Regions from separate parts of the Halobacillus naozhouensis genome, predicted to be linked through region 2. Evidence: riboswitches for the same ligand, from Rfam matches in the RefSeq annotation. Region 2 holds a riboswitch; each other region holds the start of a gene.
The links. A riboswitch is a leader RNA that binds a small molecule or an ion and turns the genes downstream of it on or off. The one in region 2 is predicted to bind S-adenosylmethionine.
Positions count from the first base shown of each region.

Region 1: linked by a shared signal. The riboswitch ahead of P9989_RS03280 (Na+/H+ antiporter NhaC family protein) and the one ahead of cobA (uroporphyrinogen-III C-methyltransferase) in region 2 are both predicted to bind S-adenosylmethionine.
Region 3: linked by a shared signal. The riboswitch ahead of metK (methionine adenosyltransferase) and the one ahead of cobA (uroporphyrinogen-III C-methyltransferase) in region 2 are both predicted to bind S-adenosylmethionine.
Region 4: linked by a shared signal. The riboswitch ahead of P9989_RS03190 (phosphoadenylyl-sulfate reductase) and the one ahead of cobA (uroporphyrinogen-III C-methyltransferase) in region 2 are both predicted to bind S-adenosylmethionine.

Region 1 covers NZ_CP121671.1:617,923-622,203, reverse strand. The annotation lists gene P9989_RS03285 (VCBS repeat-containing protein) at 163-876, shown strand; gene P9989_RS03280 (Na+/H+ antiporter NhaC family protein) at 915-2,219, opposite strand; SAM riboswitch class I at 2,294-2,395, opposite strand; gene P9989_RS03275 (hypothetical protein) at 2,431-2,592, shown strand; gene P9989_RS03270 (hypothetical protein) at 2,638-3,012, shown strand; gene P9989_RS03265 (CE1 family esterase) at 3,104-3,958, opposite strand; gene nhaC (Na+/H+ antiporter NhaC) at 4,061-4,281, opposite strand, start outside.
Region 2 covers NZ_CP121671.1:2,586,513-2,590,793, forward strand. The annotation lists gene P9989_RS13610 (sirohydrochlorin chelatase) at 1-151, opposite strand, end outside; gene cobA (uroporphyrinogen-III C-methyltransferase) at 171-947, opposite strand; SAM riboswitch class I at 1,138-1,255, opposite strand; tRNA gene P9989_RS13620 (tRNA-Arg) at 1,558-1,631, opposite strand; tRNA gene P9989_RS13625 (tRNA-Gly) at 1,667-1,740, opposite strand; gene P9989_RS13630 (metallophosphoesterase) at 1,975-2,502, opposite strand; gene P9989_RS13635 (XTP/dITP diphosphatase) at 2,516-3,112, opposite strand; gene rph (ribonuclease PH) at 3,117-3,875, opposite strand; gene P9989_RS13645 (GerMN domain-containing protein) at 4,017-4,281, opposite strand, start outside.
Region 3 covers NZ_CP121671.1:2,735,732-2,740,012, forward strand. The annotation lists gene P9989_RS14330 (tetraprenyl-beta-curcumene synthase family protein) at 1-168, opposite strand, end outside; gene P9989_RS14335 (alpha/beta hydrolase) at 172-951, opposite strand; gene P9989_RS14340 (gamma carbonic anhydrase) at 1,022-1,540, shown strand; gene metK (methionine adenosyltransferase) at 1,594-2,790, opposite strand; SAM riboswitch class I at 3,014-3,128, opposite strand; gene pckA (phosphoenolpyruvate carboxykinase (ATP)) at 3,579-4,281, shown strand, end outside.
Region 4 covers NZ_CP121671.1:598,658-602,938, reverse strand. The annotation lists gene cysP (sulfate permease) at 1-1,065, opposite strand, end outside; gene P9989_RS03190 (phosphoadenylyl-sulfate reductase) at 1,062-1,796, opposite strand; SAM riboswitch class I at 1,981-2,085, opposite strand; SAM riboswitch class I at 2,434-2,541, shown strand; gene P9989_RS03185 (methionine biosynthesis PLP-dependent protein) at 2,612-3,724, shown strand; gene P9989_RS03180 (bifunctional homocysteine S-methyltransferase/methylenetetrahydrofolate reductase) at 3,872-4,281, shown strand, end outside.

The sequences.
Region 1 (4,281 bases), 2.0 Mb from region 2:
TCCATACATAAAATATTGATAACATTCGTTTTACATATAAAAAAAGCATGCTTATTGAATTGTTCACTAATAAGATGAGGGAACACACTTCTAAATTGGGCGTATGATAAGCACAGAACCATAAAAGGAAAGGTGAGGACCATGTATACTTATCCTTATTTAATGAGACAGCCTCTCACGATTCTTGCAACAGAAATGGGAGATGTAAACGGAGATGGCATTCCTGACCGCGTCTATTTATTAGGCCAGCAGCCGGACAATACAAGTCCATTCGTGACTGACATTACACTCGTGATTCAAGATGGGAGAACGAATGCTTCGTACAGTATCCCCTTGGAATCAAATGCAGGTTATCAGCCAACGCTCTTCTTAGGAGATTTTACTGGGGAACATGTTGACGATATTTTGGTTAGTATTCAATCAGGTGGAAGCGGCGGCTATGGTTATTATTACGCATACTCATTTTTGAATAATCAAGCGAGGGAACTTTTTAATTATGAGACGTTCAACGACTTTTTTGTGTTCGATGTCATCTATAGAAATAATTACAAGGTAGACGTTATTAACAAAACCCTTGATCTAACGTTCACGATTGACATTCAGAACAAAGGAGAAGAATATTTATCTGAGATTTATAATAGTGATGGAACATTGAAAGAGCCGCTTGAAGGCTGGGTTTCTGGGTTGAATGTTCTTTATCCAGTCGACTTTGACGGAGATGGAGTGTACGAATTGTTTGCCTTTCAGGAAATTGCGGGGAGGTACCATGCAGATGGGTTAGGCGTTGTGCAAACTCCTCTTAGCTGGAATGGGCAACAATTTACAGTGATGAACAACCTACAGTATGTAGCGATTTATGGGGCAAATTCCATTTAATAAAATTAAAAAGGAGCCAGCGCGGCTCCTTTTTATCTTCATTTTTTTTCATTTAAGATCGTAAAGCGCGGGAACCTGAAAGCAATGGCCAGTAATCCCGAGATCCCTATTAACATCGGATAAAAGCAGTACGGGACAATCGCTACAGGCGAAATACTGGCAACGCCTGCCACTGCTAGCATTTGCGCACCATATGGAAGCAGACCTTGTATCGTACTTCCGAAAATATCCAGCACACTCGCTGAACGACGCGGTGAAATGTTAAAGCGCTCAGAGATCTGTTTTGCCAAAGGCCCAGTCGTAATAATCGAAATCGTATTATTGGCCGTGGATAAGTTAACCGTACTTACTAATGCTGCGATGCCAAGCTCGCCGCCTCTGTCACTATTAATTCGCTTGCTGATGCTTCTGAGCAGAAATTCAATCCCGCCATTTTGCTTAATTAATTCAACGAGACCGCCTAAGAGAATGACCATTATTGATAGATTCAACATACTTGCAAATCCATCACTGATTAATGTGACGAAATCCATCAAGGCGATTTCATTTAGAATGAGTCCGACGGCCCCAGCAAATAAGATGCCCCCAAATAGTACATAAATGACGTTGACCCCGGCAATAGCAAATACGAGTACAGCCAAATAAGGCAATACTTTTATAAAATTAAAAGACTTCGCTTCCTGGATCGCACCTGAAGCATCAGCCGTCATCACGTAGAAAATGATCGCCGTTATGACCGCAGCAGGCAGTACAATGAAGAAGTTGGCTTTAAATTTATCTTTCATTTCTGCTCCCTGAGTTCTTACAGAAGCAATGGTTGTGTCAGAAATAACCGACAAGTTATCGCCAAACATCGCACCACTAATAATCGTCCCCATTGCGAGAGCGACGTGAATATCTGTCTGCTCAGCTATACCTAAGCCAATCGGAGCCAGAGCTACCACTGTTCCAACAGAGGTCCCCATTGAGATAGAAATGAAACATCCGATAATAAACAGTCCGACAATAATTAAGTTCCCTGGCAGGAAAGAGAGCCCCATATTTACAGTGGAATCTACCGCTCCTACCCCTTCAGCTACTTTGGCGAAAGCGCCGGCCAGCAGGAAAATCACTACCATAAGAATGATATTAGGGTGTCCCCCGCCTTCGCTCAGCTGGTCAATCTTCGTTTGAAAGTTAGTTTTTCGATTCATGACTAATGCGACAAGAATAGACACAAATAAGACAACTAAAACAGGCATTTTATAGAAGTCGCCTGTCAGAATGCCAGAACCGATAAATAATAAGATGAATATAGCAAAAGGAAGCAATGCCCAGGCATTTCCTTTATGTTGTTGTTCCATTATTTAACCTCCTTGGTCAGTCCAAATTAAAAAGCCTTCTTGAATGAAGAAGGCTTGGTCAATCAGTCTGTTCCTTCTTATCTATCAAGTATACGTACTTGCTGGATGTAGCACCATTCCTAAAGGTGGTTGCTGAAGCTTCACCGGGCCAGCCCCTCTGCTTCTCTTGATAAGAATATATTGATTTAAAAAAGTCCATTTCATACTTTACATGAAAACAAATCCGAACACAAGAAATTCAGAAAACTGGGAAATCCCCCCACCTCAGGTCATCCAGAAACTGGATGACCTGAGGTGGGGGATATTGGAATTATTGGTAATCGGGAAAGGGGCCTATATTTACTTGACCGATACACAAGTAGCCCATAGTTGAATAACCTATAAGGAGATTGTTATAGAGAACAGGAGGAGTTTAGAAATGGACTCAAATTATATGAATGCCAATTACATGAACGCTAATCATATGGGGAATATGGTTGCTGATCCGCAGCATTTAGAGCATATGTATCACGTCTGCAATCAGCACAAAAATAAAAATGTGCATATTCAAACCGTATTTGGTGACTCTTTTCAAGGTCGTATTGATCATGTTGATATGGAAAACGTTCACATGACTTTAGCTGAAGGACAGTCGGAGGAAAATTCAAGATTATGGGGCGGATTCGGATACCCTGGCTATGGTTACGGTGGATATGGTTATGGTTACGGCTATCCTTATGGTTATGGAGGGTATGGCGGCATTGGAAGACTGATCCTTCCGTTGACAGCCATCGCTGCATTATCAGTTCTGTAGATAACCAACCACCAAAAAAGCAGCTCTCGCTGAGCTGCTTTTTTAGCATTAAGATTCAGAGGATTGGCAACGTGAACTCTCCTCTAGATTCCTATCCCCTCTTAAAATTCCTCAGATAATTCCAAATAAATTGCGTAGCATCCGGATTTGAATGCACCTTTCCTGCCATAGCAGAAGCCTGCGATTCAGGACCTCCAGGCCATGTGTGTCCTCCGCCTTTTATCGAATAATAAACGGTTCCCTCATGCTGATGAAACGTATGTTTCGTTATAAGACCCCCATCGGCGACAGGAAATTCTTCTTTCAATGCTAGCACAGATTCTGGCCAGGATTTGGCAAAAAGCAAGGCTGTATCGTTTGCCGATAACAACCCGTCGACCATAGACTCCGATTGAACCACACCATCATAGGGAACCACGGCATCCTCTGTCCCCATAAAGAAAACCATCGGCATAGGATGATGCCACTCACAATTCTGTGCTACTTCTGCTGCGACGGGCCCTGATACCCCGCCCACTCCTGCGAACACGTTCTGACATTCGATCGCGAGCCGCATACTAAAAGAAGAGCCGTTAGAAAATCCTGTGGCATATATACGATTTTCATTAATGGAGAATTTTTGCTTAAACCAGCCAAGAAGTTCCATTACAAAACCAACATCGTTAATATTCTGTGCATGCGCAGGATTTTTCTGCCTTCCCTCATTCCATTGCCTGCTCATCTGATCCGATTTATTCAGTTGAATCGCTTCAGGAAAAACGGCGATCATTTGCTGTTCTTCAACATTTTCATGAAACTTAGTGATTTTCATATGATGAAGGGCATTGCTTCCGGCTCCATGAAAGCAAAATAAAACAGGCAGAGGTTTGGTGAATGTTTGAGGAAGACTATAGTAAAAAGTTCGGTCTTTCCCTTCACATTCAATGGATTCTTTATATGTATTCATACACACTCCTCCTCCCACAGAGATTCCATCACTTCATAAAAAGCATGGAAGGCTTTACATTACCTTCCACGCCAATAAGTCTTTCGTAAACTCCCCCATGATTCACGGTCCAGACACCGACTGCTGTTCTTCTATATGCACCACGTCTTCTTGCTCAACAGGAGTTAGCGTAAATCCTGTAAATCCATATATAATAGAAAAGATTGGGGAAATAAAGCAAATAAACGCGAATGGAATGTAGCCTATTCCTATATTCAACGTCGTCATCACAAACGCGCCCGTCACTCCCCATGGAATGAGCGGATGAATCATGGTTCCCGCAT
Region 2 (4,281 bases):
CTTGAGCCATATCCGGTTCTGCCAGTTCTAAGAAGCACGTTTCCTGAAGAGGAACGTCTACCCTTTTTTGGACGGATTGAAGGAAGGAAACAGCTTCTTTACGTGCCTTCTCAACTCGGCTTCCATGACTCACATATAAAACTGCTTCCATGCAAATATCTCCCTCGCTTTCACCCTACAATTGATGGCACATGAGTTTCTGTCTTGTTCTCAAGCTGTTCAAACCATTGCAGCTGTTCCCTCAGCTTCACGACCTTTCCCACAATAATTATTGAGGGATTCTTGAGGTCATTAGCCTTTTCTACAATATTCCTCAGGCTCCCTGTAACGGTACGCTGATGTGCTGTAGTTCCCCACTCCACCAGAGCTATCGGCGTTTCTGGGGGACGACCATGGCGGATGAGCCGCGCACAAATTTCGGGTAGCTTTTTCACACCCATATAAATACACAAAGTATCCATGCTTTTCACAACGTGCTCCCAATATTCTTCCTGATCATATCCATGTTTGTTCACCCCTGAAAGAAAAGCTACAGACGAGCTATAGTTACGATGTGTGACTGGAATACCAGCATAAGCTGGGGCGGCTACCCCAGACGATATTCCGGGAACGATTTCAAAAGGAATCCTATTCTTTGCTAATTCTTCCGCTTCTTCCCCACCTCGCCCAAAAACGAAGGGATCTCCTCCCTTTAAGCGGGTTACTGATTTACCTTGTAAGGCAAAGTTGCAAAGAAGTCTATTAATTGTTTTCTGATCCAAAGAGTGATTATCAGGCCGTTTACCACAATAAATCAGTTCAGCTTCATCCCCCGCTTCATTCAGTAATTCGGTGTTAATCAACCGATCGTATAAAATGACATCTGCTCGCTGAATGGTCTTCAAGCCCTTCACAGTTATTAATTCTGGGTCACCTGGTCCAGCACCGACAATATAAACTTTATTCATAAGTCCCCCCGGGTTCTCCTTGCACATGTAATTCATTGTAGTCCAAGGTATTTAGTTGGGTATAACGAAAACATCTTCCCGTATATATCTTCCTTCAATCCACATAACTCTTAGCGTTGAACACTAAAAAACCTCTCTTCTTATCAACGATAAGAAGAGAGGTTTTAACACATAAATTTAGCTACCTATCTCCTTATCTTTCAAATGCCGGAGCATCTGCTGGAATTGGCACAGTTTTCTGATGATCAATCATCAGACCCGTTGCCGAGGCTTCAAAGGGCCAGTCCCTCCACCTCTCACGATAAGAATGTGAAAATATGTTATTGAATTATTGGTATATATACTATCCACGTTTAGAAAAAATGTCAATAGAATATGGGAAAATTAACAACATTTAATATTTTCTGCAACAAAAATCGGGCAACTTATTTACTATTCGTGCTGAAGAAACTGCGGTTCTCAGTCCCTTAATGTATCCAACCTATTCTAACTTATTGGTTGCGATGTAATTGAAGCAACTAGTGCATACTGCTCAGCTCGAGTATTTCTTTTTTAAAACACAAAAAAGCCAGAATCCTTATGTATTAAGGATTCCGGCTTTTTCTTTTAGCGTCCCAGGCAGGATTCGAACCTGCGACCCACAGCTTAGAAGGCTGTTGCTCTATCCAGCTGAGCTACTGGGACAAGTCATAAGATTGTAGAATTATGTAGGATTAGAGTGGAGCGGGTGAAGGGAATCGAACCCTCATCATCAGCTTGGAAGGCTGAGGTTTTACCACTAAACTACACCCGCATTTACATTATATCATTAGCCACGTTTGGTCATGCCCTTACCTCTGCTAGCTTAGTCAAAGAAGTTGATCGGGCGGGCAACTCGAAGAACATTCGGTGAAGTTTCGCTCGTGGCTGAGGTTTTACCACTAAACTACACCCGCAAAACAATAAAGTTAATGAACGATTTATTTTTTCCGACAAGGATAATTATAGTAAAATACCGTGTCTTTGTCAACAACTCCGCAGCAAAGAGTTAATTCTTTGCTGCTAGAGATGTTTCCAACCTTAACTCTGGCATAGGTTTCCCAGTCACGTGATAATATTGAAGTTCGATCTTATCAAGTGTTTCCCATTCCATGATGGCGTAGGTCGGTTCTTCACGGTCCCTCGGCAATCTGGCACTGCCTGGATTAATGAACAGTTTGTCTTTCACTTTTTCTGCCCCTGCCATATGTGAATGTCCAAAACAAGCTACCTGAGCACCAAGTTCCTCTGCCCGATACGATAGTGGCATTAACGTTGACTTAATTTGGTGTAAATGGCCATGAACAACCAAAATAGTTAAATCACCAATAGACACTAATTGTTCATTTTCCATGTCGGTATCGAAATCACAATTACCTTTAGCGTAATGAAAACCTTCCAACTCTTCAGACTGGTAGCCGAGTTCTGAATCACCACAATGAATGAGCGCATCCACTTCATAACGGTAACGCTGTTTAATCTCCATCACTTCATTGGTTAATCCGTGCGTGTCACTAATAATTAGCACTTTTGGCATTACAAACACCTCTTTATGATAGATCCTGCAACCATTGTTCTATTTTTAGGATAGCATGCTTTCGGTGACTAATTGAATTCTTTTCCGCTGATGTATACTCTGCCATTGTTCGATGAGAATCACTTGGGATAAATATTGGGTCATAGCCGAAACCGTTGTTACCTGCTGGCTCCATAGCAATCCGCCCTTCACAAGTACCCCTTTCCACAAAAGTTTTATGGCCGGGACGTGCAACAGCGACTGCACATACGAAACGTGCTGTACGATCGTGTGCTGGAACGTGGCTCAATTCATCCATAACTTTTTCGATGTTCTTGCGGTCATCCTTGTCTTTTCCCGCATAACGAGCGGAGTAAATACCAGGAGCACCGTTTAGAGCATCAATTTCAAGACCGGAATCATCGGCAACGACAGGAATTTGGAATTGTTCAGCAATTGCCTCGGCTTTGATGACTGAATTTTCCTCAAAGGAGTCACCATCTTCAACTATATCAGCTATCTTCTGATCAAAATCAAGCAATGATTTTACTGTTATATGATATTTCGAAAACATCTCATCAAACTCGTCAACTTTACCCTTGTTTTTTGTGGCAATAACTAATTCTTTCATCGGATTATTTCTCCGAAACTGCTGATGATGTTTCAATGACATCAGCCCATTTTCCAATTGCATCTTTTTGCAGTTTAGTAAGCTCTGCCACTCCTTCTTGGGCCAGGGATATCATCTTCTGAAGTTGTTTCATTGAAAAAGTGGCTTCTTCTCCTGTTCCTTGAAGCTCCACAAATTCCCCTTGACCTGTCATGACAATATTCATATCCACATGGGCTTTGCTATCCTCTTCATAACAAAGATCCAGAATTTCTTCGCCATCAGGGAGGACTCCCACCGAAATAGCTGTTAAAAAGTCAGTCACAGGAAGCTTTTTTAATACTCCTTTTTCAACTAACTTGCCAAACGCAAGTACAACCGCAACGAAAGCACCAGTAATCGATGCTGTTCTCGTGCCGCCGTCTGCCTGAATCACATCACAATCGACCCATAAGGTACGTTCACCTATACGATCTAAGTCAACTACGGCACGTAAGGCGCGACCAATAAGACGCTGTATCTCCATCGTCCTCCCGGAAACCTTTCCCTTTGAGGATTCACGAATATTTCGCTGTTCTGTAGCACGTGGCAGCATCGCATATTCTGCTGTAATCCAGCCTTTTCCCTGTCCGCGTAGAAATGGCGGGACCCGGTCCTCCACACTCGCATTACAGATCACTTTCGTGTCCCCGAAACTTATTAATACAGATCCTTCCGGGTGCTTCACATAATCCGTTTCGATTGTAATTTCCCTTAATTCATTGACTGCACGTCCGCTTCTCATGGCTATGTCCTCCCTTTCGTTCTCTACAACTATACCTAGCCCATCTTAACATAAAAAAAGGTCTATATACAGATTACACTCTTTGCTGCCTTATGTAAAAATGGGCCACTACATCATTATAGTGACCCGTGATTTTCATTTTTATAAACTTCCAGGTTCATTTGCTCCATTAATATCTGAACGTGTTACAGGTTCAGCCAGCGGCTCCCCTGCTTCATTTAAAACTTGTTCGACCCCTTCAACTTTTACTTCAACCGCTTCCACATCATTCATATTGGTTAAGCTCATGACAAGGCTGGCGAGAGCTTGTTCAGACACCGCTTTAGATTCTTGTCCATTTAACAAAGCCTCATTGAAGGTTACACTCAACACCCCTTCATTGAGTTCAGCACTTGTGGCTTGAACG
Region 3 (4,281 bases), 150 kb from region 2:
AAAAGTTTTTGATTCGATACTGGCTAATGCCTGATCTCTTAACTCAGAATTTGGTATATCTTTTGCCTTACTAATCCATTGATTCAGCTCTGTGTGTACTCTCGGGAAAATATCCTTGTACACTCTAGCCATTAGATGCAAAGCATTCGCAGGGACTTGAGGAGCCACAAGTCATCCCTCCTTATGATGTAGGTTAGATAGTTGTTGGTGAATAAAATGGCTGGTATATGTGTAAACTTGTTTCCATTCCGGTTCATTAAAAATCTCATGATAAAGCCCCGGCCACTCTTTATATGTTTTCTCAGAAAGATCGACGCTATGAAACCATTCTTTTGTTTTCTCTGCGTCAACCATCAGATCTTCTCCTGCTTGCATAATCAGCAAAGGAACTTCTGGAAATTCATTAATTTTGACAAAGGCTTGTTGAATATTATGTTGAAATTCCCTATACCACCTTACTGATACTTTTTCTAAAATTAGTGCATCTTCACCGTCACGTTTACGGACAGATTCATTTCTCGTAACTTTTTCAGACTTGAGCTGAGTGCCCACCTGCAGCTTAGGACATACACGGTTTAACATTCGAGACGCCACTTCCATAGGTTTAGAGGCCCCTTCAAGAATTCCAACCGCCGGGGAGGCCAAGATTACACCATTAACCTTAGGTTTAATCTGCTGCATCGTGCGTATAACAGCTAGTCCACCCATACTATGCCCCAAAAGAAAAACCGGACCTTCATCCGCTTCCTGCAGCCATTCTTCTATCGTATGTATGTACTGATGAAAGGAGTCAATATGGCCTTTCACCCCTTCTGATCTGCCTTGACCTGGGAGATCCCGGCAAATCACCTTGTAACCATCATCCTTAAGCTGCTTGATTAAATGTTGATACCTTCCGATGTGTTCAAAAGCTCCATGAACGATCACAATAGTCGTCTGGACCGCACTCATATGAATCCTCCCCATGCAACAGCTTACTTTTGCTATACTAGATTATAATCATATTATAAGGGGGATTATCGTGATTTGCGAATATAAAGGAAAGCACCCACAAATTGATTCGACAGCCTACATAGCTGAAGATGCAGTCGTTACGGGCGATGTCGCCATTGGTTCGTATGCAAGTATTTGGTTTAAAACTGTTGTACGCGGAGACGTAGCTCCCGTTAAAATTGGTAGCGAAGTAAATATCCAAGACTTGAGTATGCTGCATCAAAGTCCCAACCAGCCGTTGATTATTGAAGATGGTGTAACTGTAGGACATCAAGTCACCCTTCACTCCGCTCATATTAAAAGGGACGCACTCATTGGTATGGGGTCTCTCATTCTCGATGGCGCCGAAATAGGTGAGCAGGCATTTATCGGAGCAGGCAGTCTTGTTCCTCCAGGAAAAGTCATACCTCCCCGAACGCTGGCTTTTGGCCGTCCAGCAAAAGTGGTTCGGAAACTAAACGAGGAAGATTATAAAGAGCTGGACCGAATTCTGACAACTTATGTCGAGAAAGGTCAAATTTATAAACAGCTTAGACAAGAATCATAACAAAAATAAAAAGAACCGATCTTCAAAAAATTGAAGGCCGGTTCTCCTCTTATTTACTTCAGACGTTTTTTCAACTCTTCAGCCCGATCTGTTTTTTCCCATGGGAATTCAACATCTGTTCGGCCAAAGTGACCGAAGGCAGCCGTTTGACGATAGATAGGACGGCGAAGATCCAGCATTTTGATAATACCAGCAGGACGTAGATCAAACAATTCTCTTACTGCTGTCACAAGCTTCTCTTCTGTTACTTTTCCTGACCCGTTAGTATCAATGGAAATTGATACTGGCTGTGCTACGCCAATAGCATAAGCCAATTGAACTTCACAGGAATCGGCTAAACCGGCAGCTACAATGTTTTTCGCAACATAGCGAGCAGCATAAGCTCCAGATCGGTCAACTTTAGTAGCATCTTTACCACTAAAGGCCCCACCCCCATGACGGGCATAGCCTCCGTAGGTGTCTACGATAATCTTTCTTCCGGTTAGCCCGGCATCACCTTGGGGGCCACCAATCACGAACCTTCCAGTAGGATTAATAAAATATTTAGTATTCTCATCAATAAGTTCTGACGGCACTACTGGAAGGATAACTTTTTCCTTCAAATCTCTTTGAATTTGTTCAAGTGTTATTTCTTCTGCATGCTGTGTCGAAATAACAATAGTATCGACACGAACAGGCTGATCCTGTTCATCGTATTCAATTGTTACCTGAGTCTTTCCATCGGGGCGCAAATAGCTGAGGGTACCATCATTGCGCATATCAGAAAGTCGTTTGGATAACTTATGAGCAAGAGAAATTGGCAAAGGCATCAGTTCTGTCGTTTCGTTATTTGCATAACCAAACATTAGACCCTGATCTCCCGCACCAATAGACTCAATTTCTTCATCGCTCATTTGACCTTCCCTTGACTCCAGTGCTTCATCTACTCCGCCTGCAATGTCAGGAGATTGTTCATCTATAGCTGTTAATACGGCACATGTATCAGCGTCAAATCCGTATTTCGCTCTTGTATAGCCAATATCTTTAATGGTTTGACGTACAATAGCAGGGATATCTACATACGTATTCGTGCTGATCTCACCTGAAACGAGGACTAGCCCAGTTGTAACAGTTGTTTCACACGCAACACGTGCGTTTGGATCGTTTTTTAAAATTTCATCTAGAATAGCATCAGAAATCTGGTCACAGATTTTATCAGGATGACCTTCTGTTACAGATTCAGATGTGAATAACCGGCGATTGGCAGGCATTCTGCTAAACTCCTCCTTCTGTTATATACATAGATTAGACGGAACTCTTTACCAGTATCACTAGAAACCTATAAGTTTCCTTACAATCGTTATTATGGCTATCGCACATTTCACGTTATATGTACATATGAATATGAACATCATAAGAAATTGTGCTGGAACCTTTTTCCAATAAAAGAAAAAACCCTTCCTTCGTTCAGAGGAAAGGTACTGTTCCCTTTCGCTCTTATCGTCCAAGGCTAACAACTGCCTTGCTCCAGGTTAGCACCATGTCAGGTATTTATCTGACGGTTGCCGGGTTTCTTAGGGCCTGTCCCTCCACCAACTCTGGATAAGAGAGTATCCGTTCGGAATAATCGTACCGAAATCCTCATTTAATGTCAATCAGTTTACTATGCTTTAAGAAACAGGCAATTCCCTCTAAACAAGTATAACTATTATTATAGAACAATAATCACTTTACATTTCCCTTGAAACTACGATAGACTGGCTGCCCTATTTGTTGAAAATTCAATGGTTGAAATAACCAATGTTTAAAGCTTTAAATGGGTGAGGAAAAAGCAGATGTTCTTCCATAACCATACGTAGTAATAGGTTTAATCGTATAGTAAGTTTACTCTGCCCAAGACTTCATATCCCTCGCATGCATGATACACAACTTTATAGTAAAATAAATTGAAAGCATTTTCATGATTAGTATGGAATATTAAAATGAATGTGTTATACTATTAATCAGCTTAAAGCAATGTGCTTTTTATTAATTTTATAGTAAAGGCGGGTTGACACATATGAGTGCCATTAACCAAATGTCAGATTTAAACCAACTTTTAGCACAAGAGCATGTCCTCCATCATTTGTCTGTACCACAACTTGTAGAAAAAATACTTTCCAAGAAAGAAGGATCGTTAACGGATCGCGGGGCTGTTCTTGCTACCACAGGCACCTATACTGGCCGGTCTCCAAAGGATAAATTTATCGTAAAAGATCATGAGTCAGAATCCACCGTCAACTGGGGAAGCACCAATCAATCTATAGATGACAGCACGTTTGTTCGCTTATACCACAAAGTGCTGGATTATTTAAAAGAACGTGATGAATTATTTGTTTTTAAAGGCTACGCAGGCGCAGACAAGAAAAACCGTCTACCTATTCAAGTCATCAATGAATTCGCGTGGCATAATTTATTCGCCCATCAAATGTTTATCCGCCCTACGGAGCAAGAGCTTTCTCAACACGAAGCCGAGTTTACAGTCATCTCTGCCCCAACATTTAAAGCCGATCCAAAAGTAGATGGAACAAACTCGGAAGCTTTCATTATAATTTCATTTAAACATAGAATTGTACTCATTGGAGGAACAGAATACGCAGGCGAAATTAAAAAGTCGATATTTTCTGTTATGAACTACTTGCTTCCTAAACAAAATAGTATGCCTATGCATTGTTCAGCTAACGTTGGAAAAGAAGGCGATGTAGCGTTATTTTTTGGTTTAT
Region 4 (4,281 bases), 2.0 Mb from region 2:
GGATCGAGGTTTCCCTTTTGGGGTCTGGACAGCTGCCTTCCTTCCAAAGCCTGTCAGAAGCAAAGTGGCGAATATTCCGCAAGCCATCATAACAACTGTATAAAAATTTGACCTCAAAAAGACTTCCGTTAAACAGTAAGCAAGAACCAGGGAAATAATTGGAGAAGTGATCCAGACTTTCAAAATTTGATAAATAATTCTCTTTTTCCAAATTTCGCCCCAGTTCTTCGTTGCCCCTATCCCCACAATGGCTGATGTCGTAACCTGTGTCATCGGAATGGGAACTCCTAATAAGGAAGCACCCACTACCAATACGCCCGATGTCCCTGACACCATAACCCCATCTGTTAAGGTTAATGTGGAAATGCGCTTGCCATTTGTTTCAAGCACTCTTCCTCCTAATAAAATACTTCCAAGGGCAATAAACACCCCTCCTGCCAGCAGTCCTATTTCTTTTGGTAAAACACCCGCACCGACAAGAGGGCCAATTGCATTCGCTACGTTGTTCATCCCAGCAGCAAAGGCCTCTATGAAACCAGTTATAATTAACAAAATGGAAATCCACTTGGAAATTTGTCTACTCGCTGAAGACTTGTGCTTCCTTCTCCAGTAATTTCCGATTAATCCAAAACAAAATGTCAGGGTAAAGGCAGCGACAGGAACAATTACCCAGAAGGTGACAATGTGAATCAGAGTGTCAAGGTAAAGCTGCTGCAAAGAGATCCCTACCCCGACTATGGCTCCAACTGTTACCTCACTTGTGGAGAGCGGAATGCCAATCATGTTCGTAAAAAATAATGTAATGGCCGCTACAGACAAGATAATGACAGCCGCCTGAACAGTCAGCAGTTCTGATGCTATGAGCCCCTTTCCTATCGTTTCCACTACCTCTCCGCCCCACAAAGCACCAAGCAATCCCCCCACCCCGCTTAGGAGAAGAGCTGTTCGTTTCTTCTTGATAACTTGAGCTCCATAAGCAATTCCCATCGTTGCAGCTGAACCACTTGCCCCGACATTAAATGCAAAAAAGCAAGAAACGGCCAGCCCTATAATGATCAGGGTCATGAACGGGAGTCCTTAGGAGATCCGGTGTGCAGACCACATTCTGTTTTAGCAAATCCTTGCCATCTGCCTGAACGATCATTAGGATCCTCTGAAGGGGACGTGCAAGGCATACAGCCGATACTGGCGTATCCTCGATCATGAAGTTCATTGTATGGAAGGTTACGAGTACGAATATGCTCCCATACGTCCTCCCAGGTCCAGTGAATGAGTGGACAAACTTTGATCGAGCGAAAACGGTCATCTTTGTTCACAAAGTTTGTTTCACTTCTGCTTGGAGATTGCTCGCGTCTTAACCCGGAAATCCAAGCCGTTGCTCCGTTTAAAGCGTCTTCAAGCGGTTTAATCTTCCTAATATAACAACATTTATCAGGATTTCGATTCCACAATTCATCGCCATGCTTACTGGCTTGTTCCTGCAACGTTAAGTCCGGTTTTTTCATCGTAATCTGCAAATCTGGAAATCTTTCTTTAATTGCATTGATGAGATCATAAGTCTCTTGAAAGTGAACATCCGTATCCAGGAATACAATGGCTGCATCCTTTTTCACCTGAGAAATCAAGTCGATTAATACAATCCCTTCTGCACCAAAACTGCAGGCATAGACAATATCATCATAAGAACGATAGGCCCATTGTAAAACCTGGAATGCTTCTTGTTTATGATCTTTTGTGATGCGATCAGGGAAAGGATTTTCAAAAGCAGAGTCATAGGTTACTACGTTATTAGTCATCGTTGAATCCTCCTCAAAAGAAACAGTTAGTATTTGTGAAAAGCAAAGAAAAAAGGCAGCACTGCTCTACTCTAACAAGCAGCACTACCTCTAGTTGTCTAGTCAGCAGTATCATCATTAAATTAAAAAAATCCTCTTCTTAAACAGCAATAAGAAGAGGATTTCAGACAACGGGATCCGTCTCTTCTTATCTATCAAGCTAATAGCTTGTTGGAGTTAGCACAGTACTATGACTAGTCTGTTGCCGAGGTTTCGTCGGGCCAAGTCCCTCCACCCCTCTGGATAAGAAATTGATTTAATTTTGTTACTGGAAAATATACAACAAGTATTCGATCCTGTCAAAGAGAATTTGTAAAATTTATTGCCATTTAAATCCTAAAACCCTTTATTCAAAGTGATTTAGTCGGGTTTAATAATTTTTAAATTCTTTTGACAATTACCCTTGATTCCTTGTTTTTTTTCGTGTAATGTAAGTCGCAACATCTGAAACAAGATTTCAAATCGAGTACTAGATGATTTACAGAAGTCATAAACTAGGCTAGAAGAATTCAACAGAAAGACATAAAGTTTACTCTTGAATCCATTGTTCATTTGATGTAAAGTAAGCAATTATAAATACCAAAAAATTACATATGTTTTCTTATCTAGAGAGGTGTAGGGACTGGCCCGATGAAACCTCAGCAACCACTGGTATTACCAGTATGGTGCTAAATCCAGCAAGTTATTTAAACTTGAAAGATAAGAAGAAGCATTAAGTATCTTAAAGTCTTCTTCTTACAGAAGGCTTTTTTTATTTTTATAAAAGGAGAATGCTCATGTCTACCTCACGTACGGAAACAAAGTTAGTTCATACAGGCAAAAACAATCTGGATGCTACAGGAGCCGTTAATGCTCCCGTCTATTTCTCAACTGCCTACCAACATCCTGGCATCGGTGAATCGACTGGCTTTGACTACTCAAGAACAGGGAATCCCACAAGAAGCATTCTCGAACGATCCATTGCGGAAATTGAACATGGAGAAATGGGATTTGCATTCAGTTCAGGGATGGCGGCAATTCAAACTGCACTTTCTTTATTCGCCCATCAAGATGAGATCATTGTGTCAGAAGATTTGTATGGCGGCAGTTATCGTTTATTTGAGCACCTCTCTACTCAATATGGTTTGAGATTTCATTATTGTGACAGCCAACATTTATCCGACTTAGAGGAATATATCACTGAGAAAACGAAGGCGATTTATATTGAGACACCTACGAACCCGCTTATGCATGTTGCAGATATTCCGGCCATAGCGAGAGTAGCCAGGGAACATGGTCTTCTGCTGCTTGTTGATAACACATTATATACACCGCTCTTGCAACAGCCTTTACGAGAAGGTGCCGATATTGTGATCCATAGTGCCACCAAATATTTGGGCGGCCACAACGATACCCTGGCCGGACTACTTGTCGCAGAAGACCCTGTAATTTGTGAAAAATTAGCGACTCATCAAAATACAACCGGCGCAGTCCTCTCCCCTTTTGACTCGTGGCTGCTTATGAGGGGGATGAAAACCCTCGCCTTACGAATGGAGCGGCATGAGCAAAATGCAAAGGCTGTTGTTTCCTATCTGGAACGCCATCACGCTGTTACACACGTCTTTTATCCCGGCCGGGGCGGAATGCTTTCATTTCGTTTAGAAGCTGAACATTGTATCGATCCCTTTTTAAGAAACTTGAAAGTCATTACTTTTGCCGAAAGTCTCGGCGGAGTAGAAAGTTTTATCACCTATCCAGCGACCCAGACTCATGCCGACATCCCGGAAGAAAAGCGGAAGCGCTATGGGGTTTGTAACCGACTGCTGCGTTTTTCAGTTGGCATTGAATGTATTGACGATCTAATCGAAGATCTCGATCAGACACTGAACAAATTACAAAGGGAGTCATAGATGATTGGAATCGATCTCATATCTTTACTGAAGACAAAAGCTCCATTAGACACAGCAGAGGAAGTTCGACTAAGAACGGCACTTCCTTACTCCCCCGTGTCTTGTGGACAATAAATCTTAACAAATATTAAAGACAGGAGGAACATCATGGACCTTAGAGATGCCCTTCAAGAAAAGACAGTTGTTGGTGATGGTGCTATGGGAACATTGCTTTACTCTTACGGCATCGACCAATGCTTTGAGGAATTAAACCTTTCTCACCCAAACGAAATCCTGCACGTTCATCAGGCATATGTAGATGCTGGTGCTGATATTATTCAAACGAATACATATGGAGCCAACTATATTAAGCTGGCGCGTTATGGGTTAGAGGATAAAGTAAAAGAAATCAACACAACAGCTGTCAGACTAGCTAAACAAGCTGCTACAGACAATACCTATGTAGTGGGTACAATCGGAGGAATTCGCAGCATTAGAAAACAAGCCGTTTCTCTGGAAGAAATCAAACGGACCTTCCGTGAGCAACTATACTGTTTGCTGTTTGAAGAAGTAGACGG